DNA from 2 places in the Streptomyces sp. NPDC059443 genome. Region 1 is predicted to be linked to the other one. Evidence: riboswitches for the same ligand, from Rfam matches in the RefSeq annotation. Region 1 holds a riboswitch; the other holds the start of a gene.
The links. A riboswitch is a leader RNA that binds a small molecule or an ion and turns the genes downstream of it on or off. The one in region 1 is predicted to bind cobalamin.
Positions count from the first base shown of each region.

Region 1 (7,556 bases):
CGCGATGCCTGCCTGGAGGGTCTGGCCCGGCGGGGCCTGCGGCTCGCCGAGGACGAGGTGGACGTCCAAACCGCCGTCGCCCACCACCTCCAGCAGGGTCACCGGCCCCGTCGGCGCGTGGGCCACGCGGACCCGGTCCAGGAGGGCCGTGGTGCGGAACAGTCCGAGTACCGGGCCCTCGGCCCAGGGGCCTTGGCCGATCCGAGTCATCCAGGGCGTGAACGGCTGGATCCACCGCAGGCCGAGCGTCAGCGCCGAGGCGAGGACGAAGCGGCTGTCTTCGTCGAGGGCGACCGGTATCTTCTCGATGAGGTCGCCGGTGCGGTCGGCGGCCCAGGCGTCGAGCGCCTTGCGGTCGGTGTCCTCGTCGCCGCTCAGGGTGCCCCGCGCGCCGTCCGGGAGCCCGGCCAGCCACCGCTCCTCCAGCGGGAGATCCCGCCGGGTCCACAGTCCGGTCGCCGCGCGCAGGCCCCGTACGCCGTCCAGCGCGGCCAGCAGCTCCCGCGCGGCCTCGGCGGCCGTGTCGGCGGGTATGCCGAGGGTCGCGGCCAGCTCGGTGCGGGCCGGGCCGTCGGCGCCGTCGGCGAGGAGGGCCAGCAGCGGCCAGACCCCGGCCGCCGTGAACACCGTGCCCGCGCCCTGCGTCGCCGCGTGCTCCGCCCAGCGCGAGGTCAGCGCGTTGACCGCCCGTACCGTCTTGATCCTCATGCGCGGGAGCGTACGGGTTGGGGCGCCGCCGGGACGGGCATTTTTCCACCGCCCGGCGGCGCTGTTCAGGGTGTCGGCCGGCGGCGGGGCCGGCCCGTCAGTGGCCGCGCAGGCCCTGGTCGACGGCGGTCATCAGCTCGCCGTCGGCGGTGTCGGCGTCCAGGGACCAGAACATCGCACCGCCCAGGCCCTCTTCGCGGATGTACCGGGTCTTGGCGCGCAGCACCTGCGGGTCGTCGTACGTCCAGAGGGTGGAGCCGTCGAAGAGCCAGGCGCTCCCGTTGCGCCGGTCGCGGTGGACCTTGTAACTGCCGGAATCGGCAAGCTTCTTGAGGGCCTTGTAGTCCTCGTACCCGGCCGACCAGGTGGCCGGCGCCGGACCCGTCGCGGGCTGTCCCATGCCGTCCCCGCCGCCGCTGACGCCCGTCCAGCCCTGACCGTAGAACGGCATGCCCATCACCAGCTTGTGCGCGGGTGCGCCGCGCTGCTCCCAGGCGTCCACGGTGCCGTCGACGCTGAAGTCGTCGCGGGCGTACAGCGCGGACTGCTGGGCGGTGGTCTTCTCGCCCGAGACGTGGAAGTCGTAGCCCTGGAGGGTCACGAAGTCGAGGTCGCGCATGATCCGCCGGACGTCGAACCCCGCGTCGATCTTGGCGGGAGCGGTCGGGACGAAGGCCGTCAGCTGGTACTTCGACTTCCGCTTCTGGGCGCGGGAGTACGCGTCGAGCTGGGTGCGGAACTCGGCGACCAGCGCGGCGAAGTTCTTCTTGTCCTCGGGGCGGTAGGTGGTGTCGGAGTCGCCGGGCGAACCGGGCCACTCCCAGTCGATGTCGAACCCGTCGAAGATTCCGGCGGCCGCGCCCGCGCCGCCGCGGCTGCCGTCCTGCGGGAGGTTGCCCTTGATGTACAGGTCGATGCAGGACGCGACGAGCGCCTTGCGGGAGGCCGGGGTCAGTGCGGCGTCCGAGAAGTGCGTGGACCAGCTCCAACCACCCAGCGAGAGCAGGACCTTGAGCCCGGGGTGCTTGGCCTTCAGCTCGCGCAACTGGTTGAAGTTGCCGGCGAGCGGCTGGCTCCAGTCGTCGGCGACCCCGTCGACGGAGTTCTCGGCGTCCAGCGGACGCACGTAGTCGGCCCAGGCGTCGGCCTCCCCGGGGACGTTTCCGGTGAAGCACTTGCCGTCCGCGCTGATGTTGCCGAAGGCGTAGTTGATGTGCGTGAGCTTGCCCGCGCTGCCGTTCTTCTCAAGGTCCTGGACCTGGAAGTCCCGCCCGTAGACGCCCCATTGGGTGAAGTAGCCGACCTTCTTGTACGAGGTCTCGTGCCCGGAGCCGTCGTGGGCGGGAGCGAAGGCGGTCAGCAGGGAGAGGGAGCAGACGGCGACGGCCAGCCTGCCGAGCGTGCTGCGGCGCATGGGCTTCCTTTGCGGATGCGGGGAGTGGTGCCGGGGCGCGTGCGCTGTGCATGCGGAAACTATTGGTCTGGACCAGAGCCGGTCAAGGGGGCGGCACGATCCGGCTGGATCCGCGGCGGGTCCCCCAATTGATTGGATCTTCAGTCCGTCCCGTGGCATGGTTGGTCCTGCCGAAGGGGTGTAGCTCAGTTGGTCAGAGCGTCGGTCTCCAAAACCGAATGTCGCAGGTTCGACTCCTGTCACCCCTGCCATGCGTGAGCAGGCAGTACTGCGAAAACGGACTCCAGGGAACCTCCCCGGAGTCCGTTTTGCCGTGTTCCGGGGTCGGCGATCACTGGCCATGGCCATGGCAACAAGTCTGGCCCCCGGGCCCGTCTCGGCCGGAAGGCCGAAACGAGATTTCCCGGGGCCCCTCCCGCATGGCCGGCGCGGTGCGCCGGGACCGCCGGCGATCACCCGTCTGGCAGACTGGGCCGGGTTACCCAGGCGGTGCAGGACAGGAAACCGGTGCGAATCCGGTGCGGTCCCGCCACTGTGACCGGAGCCCCCACGGGAACCGGGAGTCAGACACTGACGCACCGCCTCTTCACATCGACCAGGGGACGCGGATCCCCCGGAGAGGCTTCGCCATGTCGTCGTACCCCCGCGCCCTGCTGCGCGCGCTCGCCCCCGTCCCGCTCCTGATATCGCTGGCCGCCTGTGGGGGCTCACCCGGAGCGCAGGACGCGGCCGCGGGACCGGGCGCCGCGCCCGGGTACCCGTACACCGTCACCAACTGCGGTGTCAGCAGCACCTATCAGGCGCCTCCGCAGCGGGCGGTCAGCATGAACCAGCACGCCACCGAGCTGCTCCTCGCCCTCGGGCTGGAGGAGAGGATGGCCGGCACGGCCTACCTCGACGATGCCGTACTGTCCGCCTACCGGCCCGCGTACGACAAGATCAAGGTGCTGGCCAAGGAGTACCCGTCCAAGGAGGTCCTGCTCGGCGCCAACCCCGATTTCGTCTACGGGGGTTACTCCAGCGCCTTCGACAAGGCGCAGGGCCGCGACCGTGAGGGGCTCGCCAAGTCCGGTATCAACTCCCGGCTCAGCATGGAGTACTGCACCGAGGGGCCGGTGGGCCTGGGGCAGCTCAAGACCGAGATCACCGAAGTGGCGCGGACCTTCGGAGTACCCGAGCGCGGCGAGAAGCTCATCGCCGACGAGCAGCGCCGCATCGACGCCGTCACGGGGCGCGTGAAGGACAAGGCCAAGCCGACGGTCTTCGCCTACGACTCCGGCGACTCCTCCGCCTTCACCTCGGGAGGCAACGGCATCGGCAACGAGATCGTCTCCCTGGCGGGCGGGACGAACGTGTTCGCCGACCTCAAGGACACCTTCGGTGACGTGTCGTGGGAGAAGGTCATCGAGCGTAAGCCCGAGGTCGTCCTCATCTACGACTACGGCGGCACCACCGTCGAAGCCAAGAAGCAGCGCCTGTTGAACGACCCGGCGCTGGCACAGGTTCCCGCGATCAAGAACCAGCGGTTCGTCGTGCTGCCGCTCTCCTCCGCCGTGCTCGGCGTGCGCGTGGCCGACGCGGTCGAATCGCTGGGCGCCCAGCTCCACCCCGACGCCGCGTGAGGCGCCGGCTCGCCCGCGCGTTCACCCGTACGCCCGTCGTCCTGGCCGTGCTCGCCGCCGCGCTGGCGCTATCGGCCGTGGCGGGGCTGGCCCTGGGGCCCGTACGGATCCCCCCGGGCCAGGTGCTCGACCTCCTGCTCGGCGGACCCGGAACGGGGGCCGGTCCGGGCGGCGGAGGCGGAGCCTTCCGGGCGATCGTGTGGGACGTCCGGATGCCGCGCGTGCTGCTCGGGGCGGTCGTCGGCGCCGGGCTCGCCGTCGCCGGCACCGTGCTCCAGGCCCTCGTGCGCAACCCGCTCGCCGACCCCTTCCTCCTCGGGGCCTCCTCGGGAGCCTCGGCGGGGGCGGTGCTGGTGATCGTCTTCGGCGCCGGGATCCTCGGGTTCGCGGGCGGGGCCGCCGTACCCCTCGCCGCCTTCGCGGGGTCGATGGGCGCACTCGTCGCCGTCTACGCGATGGCCCGGCGCGGCGGCGCCATGACCACCGGCAGGCTGATCCTGGCCGGAGTCGCCGTCCAGTACGTCCTGTCCGCCCTGACCAGCCTGGTCCTGGTCCTCGCCGCGCACCCCGACCAGATGCGCAGCGTGCTGTTCTGGACGCTGGGCGGCCTCGGCGGGGCCCGCTGGGGCGAACTGGCGCTGCCCGCCGCCGCCCTGCTCGTCGGCACCGGCCTGCTGATCGCCCTGGCCCGTCCGCTCGACCTGCTGCTCGCGGGGGAGGAGGGAGCGCACACCCTCGGCCTGGACACGGGCCGGTTCCGGGCCGCCGTCTTCGTCCTCACCTCGCTCGTCATCGGGGTGCTGGTGGCCTACAGCGGGGCGATCGGTTTCGTCGGGCTGATGGTTCCGCACGCCGCCCGCATGGTCGTCGGCGCCGGACACCGGGCGCTGCTGCCGGTGGCCGCGCTCGGCGGGGCGGTGTTCCTGACCCTGGCCGACCTGGCCGCCCGTACCGTCGCCGCGCCGGAGGAGATCCCGGTGGGCGTGGTCACCGCGCTCGTCGGCGGGCCGTTCTTCCTGTGGATGCTGCGCCGGTCCACCCGTACCGAAGGGGTCGTGGGATGAAGGGTCCGACATCGGGACCGGTGGAACTCGTGGTCGAGGCCGTGCGTTACGAGACCGACGGGCAGCCGCTGCTGCACGGGATCGACCTCATCGCCCGCCCCGGCGAGACGGTCGGCGTGGTCGGACCCAACGGCAGCGGAAAGACGACGCTGCTGCGCTGCGTCTACGGCACCCTGCGCCCGAGCGGCGGGCGCGTGGTGCTGGACGGCGCGGACGCCGCCTCGCTGGGCGTGAAGGACCGCGCCCGGCGGGTCGCGGTCGTGCCCCAGGACGCGGCCGGCACCTTCGGGCTGACCGTGCGCGAGGTGGTGGCCATGGGGCGCAGCCCGCACAAGCGGTTCTGGGAGCAGGACGGCCCCGACGACCTGCGCAAGGTCGCCGGGGCCCTGGAGACCGTGGGCGCGGCCGCCCTCGCGGACCGCCGCTTCGACGGGCTCTCGGGCGGCGAGCGTCAGCGTGCCCTGGTGGCCCGCGCCCTGGTCCAGGATCCCGGCCTGCTGGCCCTGGACGAACCGACCAACCACCTGGACATCCGCTACCAGCTGGAGATCCTCGGCCTGGTCCGCTCCCTGCCGGCCACCGCCCTGCTGGTGCTGCACGACCTCAACCTGGCGGCGATGTACTGCGACCGCCTGTACGTCCTGGCGGCCGGCCGGGTGGCGGCCTCGGGCACCCCCGCGGAGGTCCTGACGGAGCCCCTGCTCGCCGAGGTCTACGGGGTCCGGACCCGCGTCGGAACCCACCCGACGACGGGCGCGCCGGACATCGTCTACCTGCCGGAGGACCGGAGTCAGGCTATGACTGGGCCTGTTCCTGGTAACCGTAGGGGCGGGTGATCAGTTCCATCCCGTGCCCCGAGGGGTCCTGGAAGTACACGCCCCGGCCGCCGTCGTTGTGGTTGATCTCGCCGGGCAGCCGGCCGTGCGGGTCGGCGTAGTAGGTGATCTTCGCCCGCTTGATCTTCTCGAAGGCCTCGTCGAACTCGGCCTCGGAGACGAGGAACGCGTAGTGCTGCGCCGTGATGGACTCGGCCGGGACGGTCGCGAAGTCCAGGGTGACGCCGTTGGCGGTGTCTACGGGGATGAACGGGCCCCACGGGGTCCCGACCTCCAGGCCGAGGAAGTACGCCAGGAACTCTGCGGATTCCCGGTTGTCACGGGAGTGGATGATCGTGTGGTTGAGCTGAATCGCCATGAGTGAATGCCTCCGAAAGGCACGTCTCGGCACCTCCATGTCTCACCCGGCCGGTGACCGACACGCGATGCCGCGACATGATCCTAAACACCCCTTACGGGTGGAGTCCAGCGCATTCGGGCTACCCGGCTGCCCGGCGGCGGGGCCGCCGGGCCTCAGGACTGCCGGGCCTCGGGGCAGCTAACCCCCGTACACCGCCTTCACGTTGTCCTGCGCCGGGTGGGTCTTGCCGGCCGGGCCGGCGGCGAAGGCCCGTAGCAGGTTCTCCGTCACCCGCGTGGTCAGCGCACCCGAGCGCGCGTCCAGGCCGTGGTTGGCTCCGCCGCGCCCGTCGCCCTTCGCGTCCAGGGCCTCCACCCAGCGCATGGTGCCGGTCGCGAAGACCCCGGCGCCGCTCGGCACGGTGTAGTACGCCGTGTCCTGGTGGCTGGGCCGGCCCTCGCAGACCACGGGGGAGTGGGCCAGGATCTCGATCGGGCGGGGGGTGGAGAAACCGGTGTTGACCTTGTCGTACTCCACGCCGACCAGGTGCGCGAACTTGTCGCCCGCCTTCGCGCCCGTGCCCTCGAAGAGCCAGTGGCCCGGGTTGGTCACGACGTACGGGGCGTCCACCGGGTAGCCGTCGTAGATCACGCCGAGCAGCGCACTCTCCGGGTCGGCCCCGGGCGCGGAACGGAAATCGACGGTGGCAGGGTGGCCGCGCTTGAAGCCGGGATCCTGCTCGTAGGAGGACTTGTAGCAGGCCAGCGTGCGGTCCGGTCCGAGATCGGACGCCTCCAGCCGGATCCGGCGGAAGCAGCAGTTCGCCCCGAGGATCGCGATGTTGGTGCCGGCGTCCCGGGCGGCCGTGAAATGCGCGCGCTGCTCCGGCGACCAGTACTCGTCGTGCCCGAGCGAGAGCACGGCCGAAGCCCCCTCCAACAGCCGCTTCTCCCGGGCCACGTCGGTGGTCGTCGTGTACGCCAGGGGTATGCCGAGCCGCTCGGCGAGTGCGAGCAGCGGAGCCTCGTAGACGAGGAACAGGCCCGCGCCGTCGTCGTAGTCGTACGGCCGGTCGAAGGACACCGCCAGCGAGCGCGAGGCGAAACCGCCGGAGGGGCCGTCGTAGCTGCTGTAGCCGCCCCAGCTGTTGTACGCCTGCCAGGTCGCCACCGCGTTGACCACGACGCTGCGTCCGGTCGTGGCGGCCGACCGCACGGTGACGGGGACGAAGCGCTGGCCCTCGCCGCCCTGCGCGTCTAGGCGCAGCAAGTAGCATCCCTCGGGCCAGTCCTTGGTCTCGACGGTGGTGCTACGGGTCCACCGGGTGCGGACCGTACGGGTCGCCGGATCCACCGTGTGGTCGGGCTGGCGCGCACCGGGCAGGGCCTCGGACCGCCAGACCAGGCGGGCGCGGGCCCCGCCGTACCAGCCCATCCGGTAGGCGGAGACGGTGAACCGGGGTGCGGTGGTGGAGACGTGCAGCCCGAAGGACTCGCCGGGCAGGACGCTCACCTTGTCGGCGAAGCCCTCGATGGCCCGCGCCGGGCCGGCCTTGGTCACCTGCCAGTCGGC
Region 1 covers NZ_JBHYVM010000004.1:219,200-226,755, reverse strand. The annotation lists gene ACFXDJ_RS05565 (serpin family protein) at 1-708, opposite strand, end outside; gene ACFXDJ_RS05560 (glycoside hydrolase family 18 protein) at 806-2,122, opposite strand; tRNA gene ACFXDJ_RS05555 (tRNA-Trp) at 2,297-2,373, shown strand; cobalamin riboswitch at 2,582-2,715, shown strand; gene ACFXDJ_RS05550 (ABC transporter substrate-binding protein) at 2,752-3,744, shown strand; gene ACFXDJ_RS05545 (FecCD family ABC transporter permease) at 3,741-4,808, shown strand; gene ACFXDJ_RS05540 (ABC transporter ATP-binding protein) at 4,805-5,644, shown strand; gene ACFXDJ_RS05535 (VOC family protein) at 5,604-6,002, opposite strand; gene ACFXDJ_RS05530 (N,N-dimethylformamidase beta subunit family domain-containing protein) at 6,183-7,556, opposite strand, start outside.

Region 2 (7,556 bases), on a different contig from region 1:
CGCGGGGGCGATGTCGGCGGGGGCGGGGTGGACCAGCGACCAGGCGTCGAAGAGGGCGACCCAGCCGCGCAGCACGGCGGTGTCGTCCCGGTCCCAGGCGCGCAGGCGCCAGCCCGGCCGGGCATGGCCTCCGTGCACCTCGACCAGACCCGCCAGCCGGGAGCGGTCCCAGCCGACCCGGATCTGGCCGTGCGTCAGGCGCAGCTGTGCGGCGGCGCGTTCGACGTCGGCGGCGGGCAGCGCGCCCGCCGGAGCGGGCCTGCCGCCGTCCCCGGCGCCGAGGTTCAGCTCGGCCCAGCGGGCCAGCCGTACGGCGTCGGCGAGCGAGGCGCGGGCTCTGTTCGCCAGGTCGGCCGTGGCGGGGGTACCCGCCGGAGGCCTGGGGACGGTCCGGGTTCGCCGGTCGGTCACCTCTTTGCGGGCTGCGCCCGCGGACCTCGGGTAGACGAGTCGGAGTCTGGAGTCGCGAGCCAACTGCTCATCAGGCTTTCGGGACGTCACGTGAGCAGTCTCGCCCGTCACCGGCCGAAAGCCCAAACGGAACCGGCCATTGCCATAAGCCACCGGCGGGACAGACCGGGACAACCCGCCCTCCTCGTCCCTCCCGGCACCCATTCTTGGGAAAACACGTCGGACGGTCCGTCACATCGGGCCTCACATAAGAGGGGTCAGGAAGCGGCGCAGCGCCTCCTCGTATCCGGCCGGGTCGGCGTTCCACATCGCCCCGTGCGCGGCTTCGCGGACGGGCCGCAGCGTCACCAGATCCGGGCGGGCGGCGGCGAGCCGGCGGGAGGGCTCCCAGGGCGCGAGGGTGTCGTCGGGGCCGTGGAAGATCAGGACGGGGACCCGCAGCGCGGCCGGATCCGATCCCGGGGCCCGCCGGTCGGCGCGCAGCCCCGCCCGGCCCTCGGCGGCCTTGGCCGCGAGCGGAAGCAGCGCGGCCGGGGTGCGGCGCGCCGCGGCGAGGGCGCGCAGGGTGGCGTGCCAGTCCAGGACGGGAGAGTCGAGCACCAGCCCGGAGATCCGGTCGGCCAGCGCCGAGCGCTCGGCCGCGTGCAGGGCCATGGTGGCGCCGGTGGACCAGCCGTGCAGGACGACCCGGCGGGCTCCGTAGCGCAGGGCGTAGCGGATGGCGGCGTCGAGATCGCGCCATTCGGACTCGCCGAGGTGGCCGAGGCCGTCCGGGGACTCGGGGGCTCCGAGGTCGCCGCGGTAGCCGAGGTCCAGGACGGGCATCCGCTGGCGGTGGAGGAAGGGCATCACCACCATCGGGTGCTCACGGGTCGCGCCGAGCCCGTGCACGGTGATCACCCAGGTGTCGCGGGCGGCGGGCACGAACCACGCGGGCAGCGCGCCGAGCTCGCCCGGAACGTCCACGTCGGCGTGGTCCAGCCCGAGGGCGGTGCTCGGATTGCCCAGGTGGACCTGGGGAGTCATGGTGACGCGAGTGCCGGGTTCGAGGCTGCCGTGGGTGACGGCGACGAGCCTGCGCACCACGGTGTCGGGGCCGTGCGGGGCGTCGGGAAGGACGGGCCCGACCACGGCGTGCACCCCGGGCGCGGTCAGCCCGTAGGTGCCGGGGCACAGGGAGGCCAGCGACCGGGTCAGCTCGACCCGGCCGGCGGCCGTGGAGTGGACGCTGAGCCGGGGGCTGCCCGGGAGCGGGCGGCCGGGCTCGGTCCGCAGGGCGGCGTCGGCGGCGTACCGCCCGGCGAGGGCGGCGGCGGTTACGGCCGCGCCGGCGCCCAGGAGAGTCGTGGTGACGGCCGCTGCCGTCGCTGTGGCGGTACGCACCGCTCCAGTGTCGAGGCGGATGCGGCGGCGGGCCACCGGAGGGGAGGTGCGGGAGCGGCTCGCCGGAGGGTGATCTGGGTCTCTTCCGGATTCCGTTTGCGCGCCGGCCCGTACCGGAAGTCCCGCCCCGGAGCGGGCCCGGACCCGCCCGTGACGTGCGTCAATCGATGGATCCGCGGCGTTACCGGGACGAAGGTCCCGATCGGGTCTCGGGTCGATACACCGTACGACCCCCGTCAGTTCACCTTCCGTTCATTCAGGTTGCCTACGGTCCACGAACCACTGACGTCAAACAGAAGCCTGGGTAAATGGAGCACATAACGCTTCTCCTCGGGATCGTGATCATCACCGCTCTCGTGTTCGATTTCACGAACGGTTTTCACGACACGGCCAACGCGATGGCCACCACCATCTCGACCGGCGCCCTCAAGCCCAAGACCGCGGTGGCCATGTCCGCCGTGCTCAACCTCGTCGGCGCTTTCATGTCCGTGGAGGTCGCCAAGACGATCTCCAAGGGCCTGGTCAACGAGGAAGGCATCCAGCCGGAGGTCATCTTCGCCGCCCTGGTCGGCGCGATCCTCTGGAACCTCGTCACCTGGCTGGTCGGACTGCCCTCCAGCTCCTCGCACGCCCTGATGGGCGGCCTGATCGGTGCCGCGGTCGCTTCGGCCGGCCTGGGCGCGGTCAACGGCAGCGTCGTCGTCACCAAGGTGCTGATCCCCGCGGTCGCCGCTCCGATCGTCGCCGGCGTCGCCGCGTACCTGGCCGCGAAGGTCACGTACAAGGTCGGCAAGGGCATGGGCGAGAAGACCTCGGCCAAGGGCTTCCGCGCCGGCCAGATCGCCTCCGCCGGGCTCGTCTCGCTGGCGCACGGCACCAACGACGCTCAGAAGACGATGGGCATCATCACCCTGGCGCTCGTCGCCGGCGGTGCCATCGCCCCCGGCTCCAACCCGCCGGTCTGGGTCATCGTCTCCGCCGGCATGGCCATCGCGATGGGCACCTACCTGGGCGGCTGGCGCATCATCCGCACCATGGGCAGCGGCCTGACCGACCTGCAGCCGCAGCAGGGCTTCGCCGCCCAGACCTCGGCCGCCAGCGTCATCCTGGCCTCCTCGCACCTCGGCTTCTCCCTCTCCACCACGCACGCGTGCTCCGGCGCCGTGATGGGCTCGGGTCTGGGACGCAAGGGCGGTGTGGTCCGCTGGTCCACCGCCACCCGCATGTTCATCGCGTGGGGCCTGACCCTGCCGGCCGCGGCCCTGGTCGCTTCCGGTGCCGAGCTGGTCATGCGCACCGGTGACATCGGCGTCGTCGCCGTCGCGCTCTTCCTGGTCGCCTCCTGCGTCGCCATCTGGTTCATCTCGCGCCGCCAGGTCGTCGACCACACCAACGTCAACGAGGTCGCCCCGGCCGGCGCCGAGGAGCCGGGCGTGGTCACCACGGCCATGGCCGCCGTCGCCGTCCCGCCGGTCGCGGGCACCGCCGCCGGCACCACCGCCGCGGTGACGGACGAGGCCCTGAAGGCCACCATCCCGGCCGCCCCCGCGACCCCCGCGGCTCCGGCCGCCGCGGTCTGACCCCGAGAACGACAGAGGAATCCGCAGCATGAAGATCGACTGGGCAGCACTCGGCTCCGTCTTCGGGGTCAGCCTCACCGCCACCGTCGTCCTCGTGACCCTGTTCACCCTGGGTCTGATGGGCCTCTCCAAGCACGAGGCCGCCACCGAGCAGGGCGGCGCCGCCACCCTGGCCCGTACCGGCGCCTACGCCTGCTTCGCGCTCTGCGCGGCGGCCGTGAGCTACGGGATCTACCTGATCGTCGCCTGAGACGCCGGGCCCCGTGTTGAAGGCTCCCTCCGGGTTCACCCCGGGGGGAGCTTTCGCGTGCCCGCCCCCTGCCTCGCCGCCGCCCCGGACCCGTCCCGCACCCGTCCCGGCCCACCCGTCTCCACCACCCCACAGCAGGTCAACGGCGAGTTGACGGGCCTTCGCGGTGCGTGGTGGACTGCCCGAGCCAATACGGCGGCATGGAGAGGAAGTCCGGTGCGAATCCGGCGCGGTCCCGCCACTGTCACCGGAGCACTCAAGCCGAGTGCGACCGGGAGCCAGGAACTCTCGCCGCCGGACACGTCGAACCAGGGCGCGGACCCTGAGTGAGGACATACCTGCCACCATGCGTGCCGATCGCGTCTTCGCGTACGGCGCCACGGCCGGCCTGATCGGCGACCGGATCCTCGGGGATCCGCGCCGAGGGCACCCCGTGGCCGCCTTCGGACGAGCCGCCGCCACGGTCGAACGCGCCCTGTGGCGCGACGACCGCGCCCGCGGCGCCCTGCACACCCTGGTCTGCGCCGGGGGCGCGGCCGCCATCGGCGCGCTGGGCGCCCGCGCCGTGCGCTCCCGGCCCGCGGCTGCCCGCATAGCCCTGACCGCCGCCGCCACCTGGGCCGTCGTGGGCGGCACTTCCCTGGGCCGCGAAGCCCGCGCCATCGGCGGGGCGCTCGCCGCCGGAGACGCCGAGACGGCCCGCGAGCGGCTGCCGCACCTGTGCGGGCGCGACCCCCAGGCCCTGGACGAACAGCAGATGGCCCGCGCCGTGGTGGAGTCGGTCGCCGAGAACACCTCCGACGCGGTGGTCGGAGCCCTGGTGTGGGGCGCCGTCGGCGGCGTCCCCGGACTGCTGGCCTTCCGCGCCGTGAACACCCTGGACGCGATGGTCGGCCACAAGTCCCCCCGCTACCTGCGCTACGGCTGGGCCTCGGCCCGGCTCGACGACCTCGCGGGCTGGCCGGGCGCCCGGCTGACGGCCCTGGCCGCCGTACTGGCCGGCCCCGACCGGCGGGGAGCCGTACGGGCCTGGCGCGCGGACGCCGCCAAACACCCGAGCCCGAACGCGGGGCCGGTGGAATCCTCGTTCGCCGGGGCGCTCGGCGTCCGGCTGGGCGGGACCCTGGCCTACGGGGGGCGGGTCGAGCACCGGGCGGTGCTCAACGGCGAGGAGGGGCGGCCGGTGGAGGTCGCCGACATCGAGCGGGCGGTCCGGCTGTCGCGGCAGGTGACTTGGGTGGCGCTGGGGGCCTGTGTGGCCGCCCGGACGCTGATCTCCCGTACGAAGAGGAAGGGGCGGCGCGCATGAGCGGCGGCGCGAAGCGCGGCGGGGGGCTCCTCGTCGCCGGTACGACATCGGACGCGGGCAAGAGCGTGGTCACGGCGGGCATCTGCCGGTGGCTGGCGCGCAGCGGGGTGAAAGTGGCCCCGTTCAAGGCGCAGAACATGTCCCTGAACTCCTTCGTGACGCGCGAAGGCGCGGAGATCGGCCGGGCGCAGGCCATGCAGGCGCAGGCCGCGCGCGTGGAGCCGACCGCGCTGATGAACCCGGTGCTGCTCAAGCCGGGCAGCGACCGCAGCAGCCAGGTGGTGTTGCTGGGCAAGCCGGTGGGCGAGATGAGCGCCCGCGGTTTCTTCGGGGGGTCCGGGGGGTCGTCCCCCGGGAAGGCGCTGCACGGGGGACGTCAGGAGCAGTTGCTCGGCATCGTGACGGACTGCCTTGAGCAGTTGCGGGGCACGTATGACGCCGTGATCTGCGAGGGGGCGGGCAGCCCGGCCGAGATCAACCTGCGGCGCACCGACATCGTGAACATGGGCATCGCGCGGGCCGCGCGGTTCCCGGTGGTCGTGGTCGGCGACATCGACCGGGGCGGGGTCTTCGCCTCGTTCTTCGGCACCACGGCGCTCCTGTCGCCCGAGGACCAGTCGCTGATCGCGGGCTACCTGGTCAACAAGTTCCGCGGCGACGTCTCCCTGCTGGAGCCCGGCATGGAGATGCTGCGGGGCCTGACGGGGCGGGCGACGTACGGGGTGCTGCCCTTCCAGCACGGTCTGGGCATCGACGAGGAGGACGGCCTGCGGGTCTCCCTGCGGGGTGCGGTACGGGAATCCGTGGTCGCCCCGCCCGTCGGCGAGGACGTGCTGCGGGTCGCGGTGTGCGCGGTCCCGCTGATGTCGAACTTCACGGACGTGGACGCGCTCGCGGCGGAGCCGGGGGTGGTGGTGCGGTTCGTGGACCGGGCCGAGGAACTGGCCGACGCGGACCTGGTCGTCGTACCGGGTACTCGGGGGACGGTCAAGGCGCTGGCGTGGCTGCGAGAGCGGGGGCTCGCGGACGCCCTGGCCCGGCGGGCCGCCGAGGGGCGGCCGGTGCTGGGCATCTGCGGCGGGTTCCAGGTGCTGGGCGAACGGATCGAGGACGAGGTCGAGTCGAAGGCCGGTTCCGTGCCGGGGCTCGGGCTGCTGCCGGTGCGCGTGCGCTTCGAGCGGGAGAAGACCCTGGCGCGGCCGGTGGGTTCGGCGCTGGGCGAGTCGGTCGAGGGCTACGAGATCCACCACGGCGTGGCCGAAGTCCTGGGCGGGACCCCCTTCCTGGACGGCTGCCGGGTCGGGGAGGTGTGGGGCACCCACTGGCACGGCTCGCTGGAGTCGGACGGCTTCCGCCGGGCGTTCCTCCGGGAGGTCGCCTCGGCGGCGGGCCGGCGCTTCGTTCCGGCTCCGGACACGTCGTTCGCCTCGCTGCGTGAGGAACAGCTGGACCTGCTGGGCGATTTGATCGAGGAGCACGCGGACACGGATGGTCTGATGCGCCTGATCGAAGGCGGGGCCCCGGCGGGCCTTCCGTTCCTCCCCCCGGGCGCGCCGTGACGGAGACCCTGCGGGGCCCGTCCCCTACCCGCCCTTCCACCGTTCCCCGGGCTCTGCCCGGACCCGCGCCTCAAACGCCGGCGAGGCTTGAATTGCGCTGCGCGCAATCCAGCCCGCCGGGCCAGATCCAGCCCCGCCGGCGTTTGAGGCGCGGGGTCCGGGGCAGCGCCCCGGCAGCGGCGCCGCAGACGACAACGGTCCGCACCTTCGAAGGAGTGAGCAACACGTGAGTACGCCCTACCCGTTCACCGCACTGGTCGGTCAAACCGACTTGCGCCTCGCGCTGCTGCTCAACGCCGTGAGCCCCGCGGTCGGCGGCGTACTCGTGCGCGGCGAGAAGGGGACGGCCAAGTCCACGGCCGTCCGCGCCCTGTCGGCCCTGCTGCCACAGGTCGAGGTGGTCCCCGGCTGCCGGTTCAGCTGCGCGCCCACCGCCCCGGACCCCGTCTGCCCCGACGGCCCCCACGAGAACGGTCCCGCCGCCGCCCGGCCCGCCCGCATGGTGGAGCTGCCCGTCGGCGCCTCCGAGGACCGCCTCGTCGGCGCCCTCGACATCGAACGCGCCCTCGCCGAAGGCGTGAAGGCCTTCGAACCCGGCCTGCTGGCCGACGCGCACCGCGGGATCCTGTACGTCGACGAGGTCAATCTGCTCCACGACCACCTCATCGACCTCCTCCTCGACGCCGCCGCGATGGGCGCCTCCTACGTCGAGCGCGAGGGCGTCTCCGTCCGGCACGCCGCCCGCTTCCTCCTCGTCGGCACGATGAACCCCGAGGAGGGCGAGCTCCGCCCGCAGCTCCTCGACCGGTTCGGGCTGACCGTCGAGGTCGCCGCCTCCCGCGAGCCCGTCCAGCGGGTCGAGGTCGTGCGCCGCCGGCTCGCGTACGAGGACGATCCGGCGGGCTTCGCCGGCCGCTGGGCCGGGGACGAGAGCGAGGTCCGCGCCCGGGTCGTGGCCGCGCGCGCCCTGCTGCCGAAGGTCGTCCTCGGCGACACCTCGCTGCTGCAGATCGCCGCGACCTGCGCCGGTTTCGAGGTCGACGGCATGCGCGCCGACATCGTGA
Region 2 covers NZ_JBHYVM010000026.1:5,911-13,466, forward strand. The annotation lists gene ACFXDJ_RS23770 (hypothetical protein) at 1-501, opposite strand, end outside; gene ACFXDJ_RS23775 (alpha/beta hydrolase family protein) at 655-1,794, opposite strand; gene ACFXDJ_RS23780 (anion permease) at 2,103-3,374, shown strand; gene ACFXDJ_RS23785 (hypothetical protein) at 3,403-3,624, shown strand; cobalamin riboswitch at 3,772-3,935, shown strand; gene ACFXDJ_RS23790 (cobalamin biosynthesis protein) at 3,971-4,933, shown strand; partial or broken gene ACFXDJ_RS23795 (cobyric acid synthase) at 4,930-6,722, shown strand; gene ACFXDJ_RS23800 (putative cobaltochelatase) at 6,719-7,556, shown strand, end outside.
Region 2: linked by a shared signal. The riboswitch ahead of ACFXDJ_RS23790 (cobalamin biosynthesis protein) and the one ahead of ACFXDJ_RS05550 (ABC transporter substrate-binding protein) in region 1 are both predicted to bind cobalamin.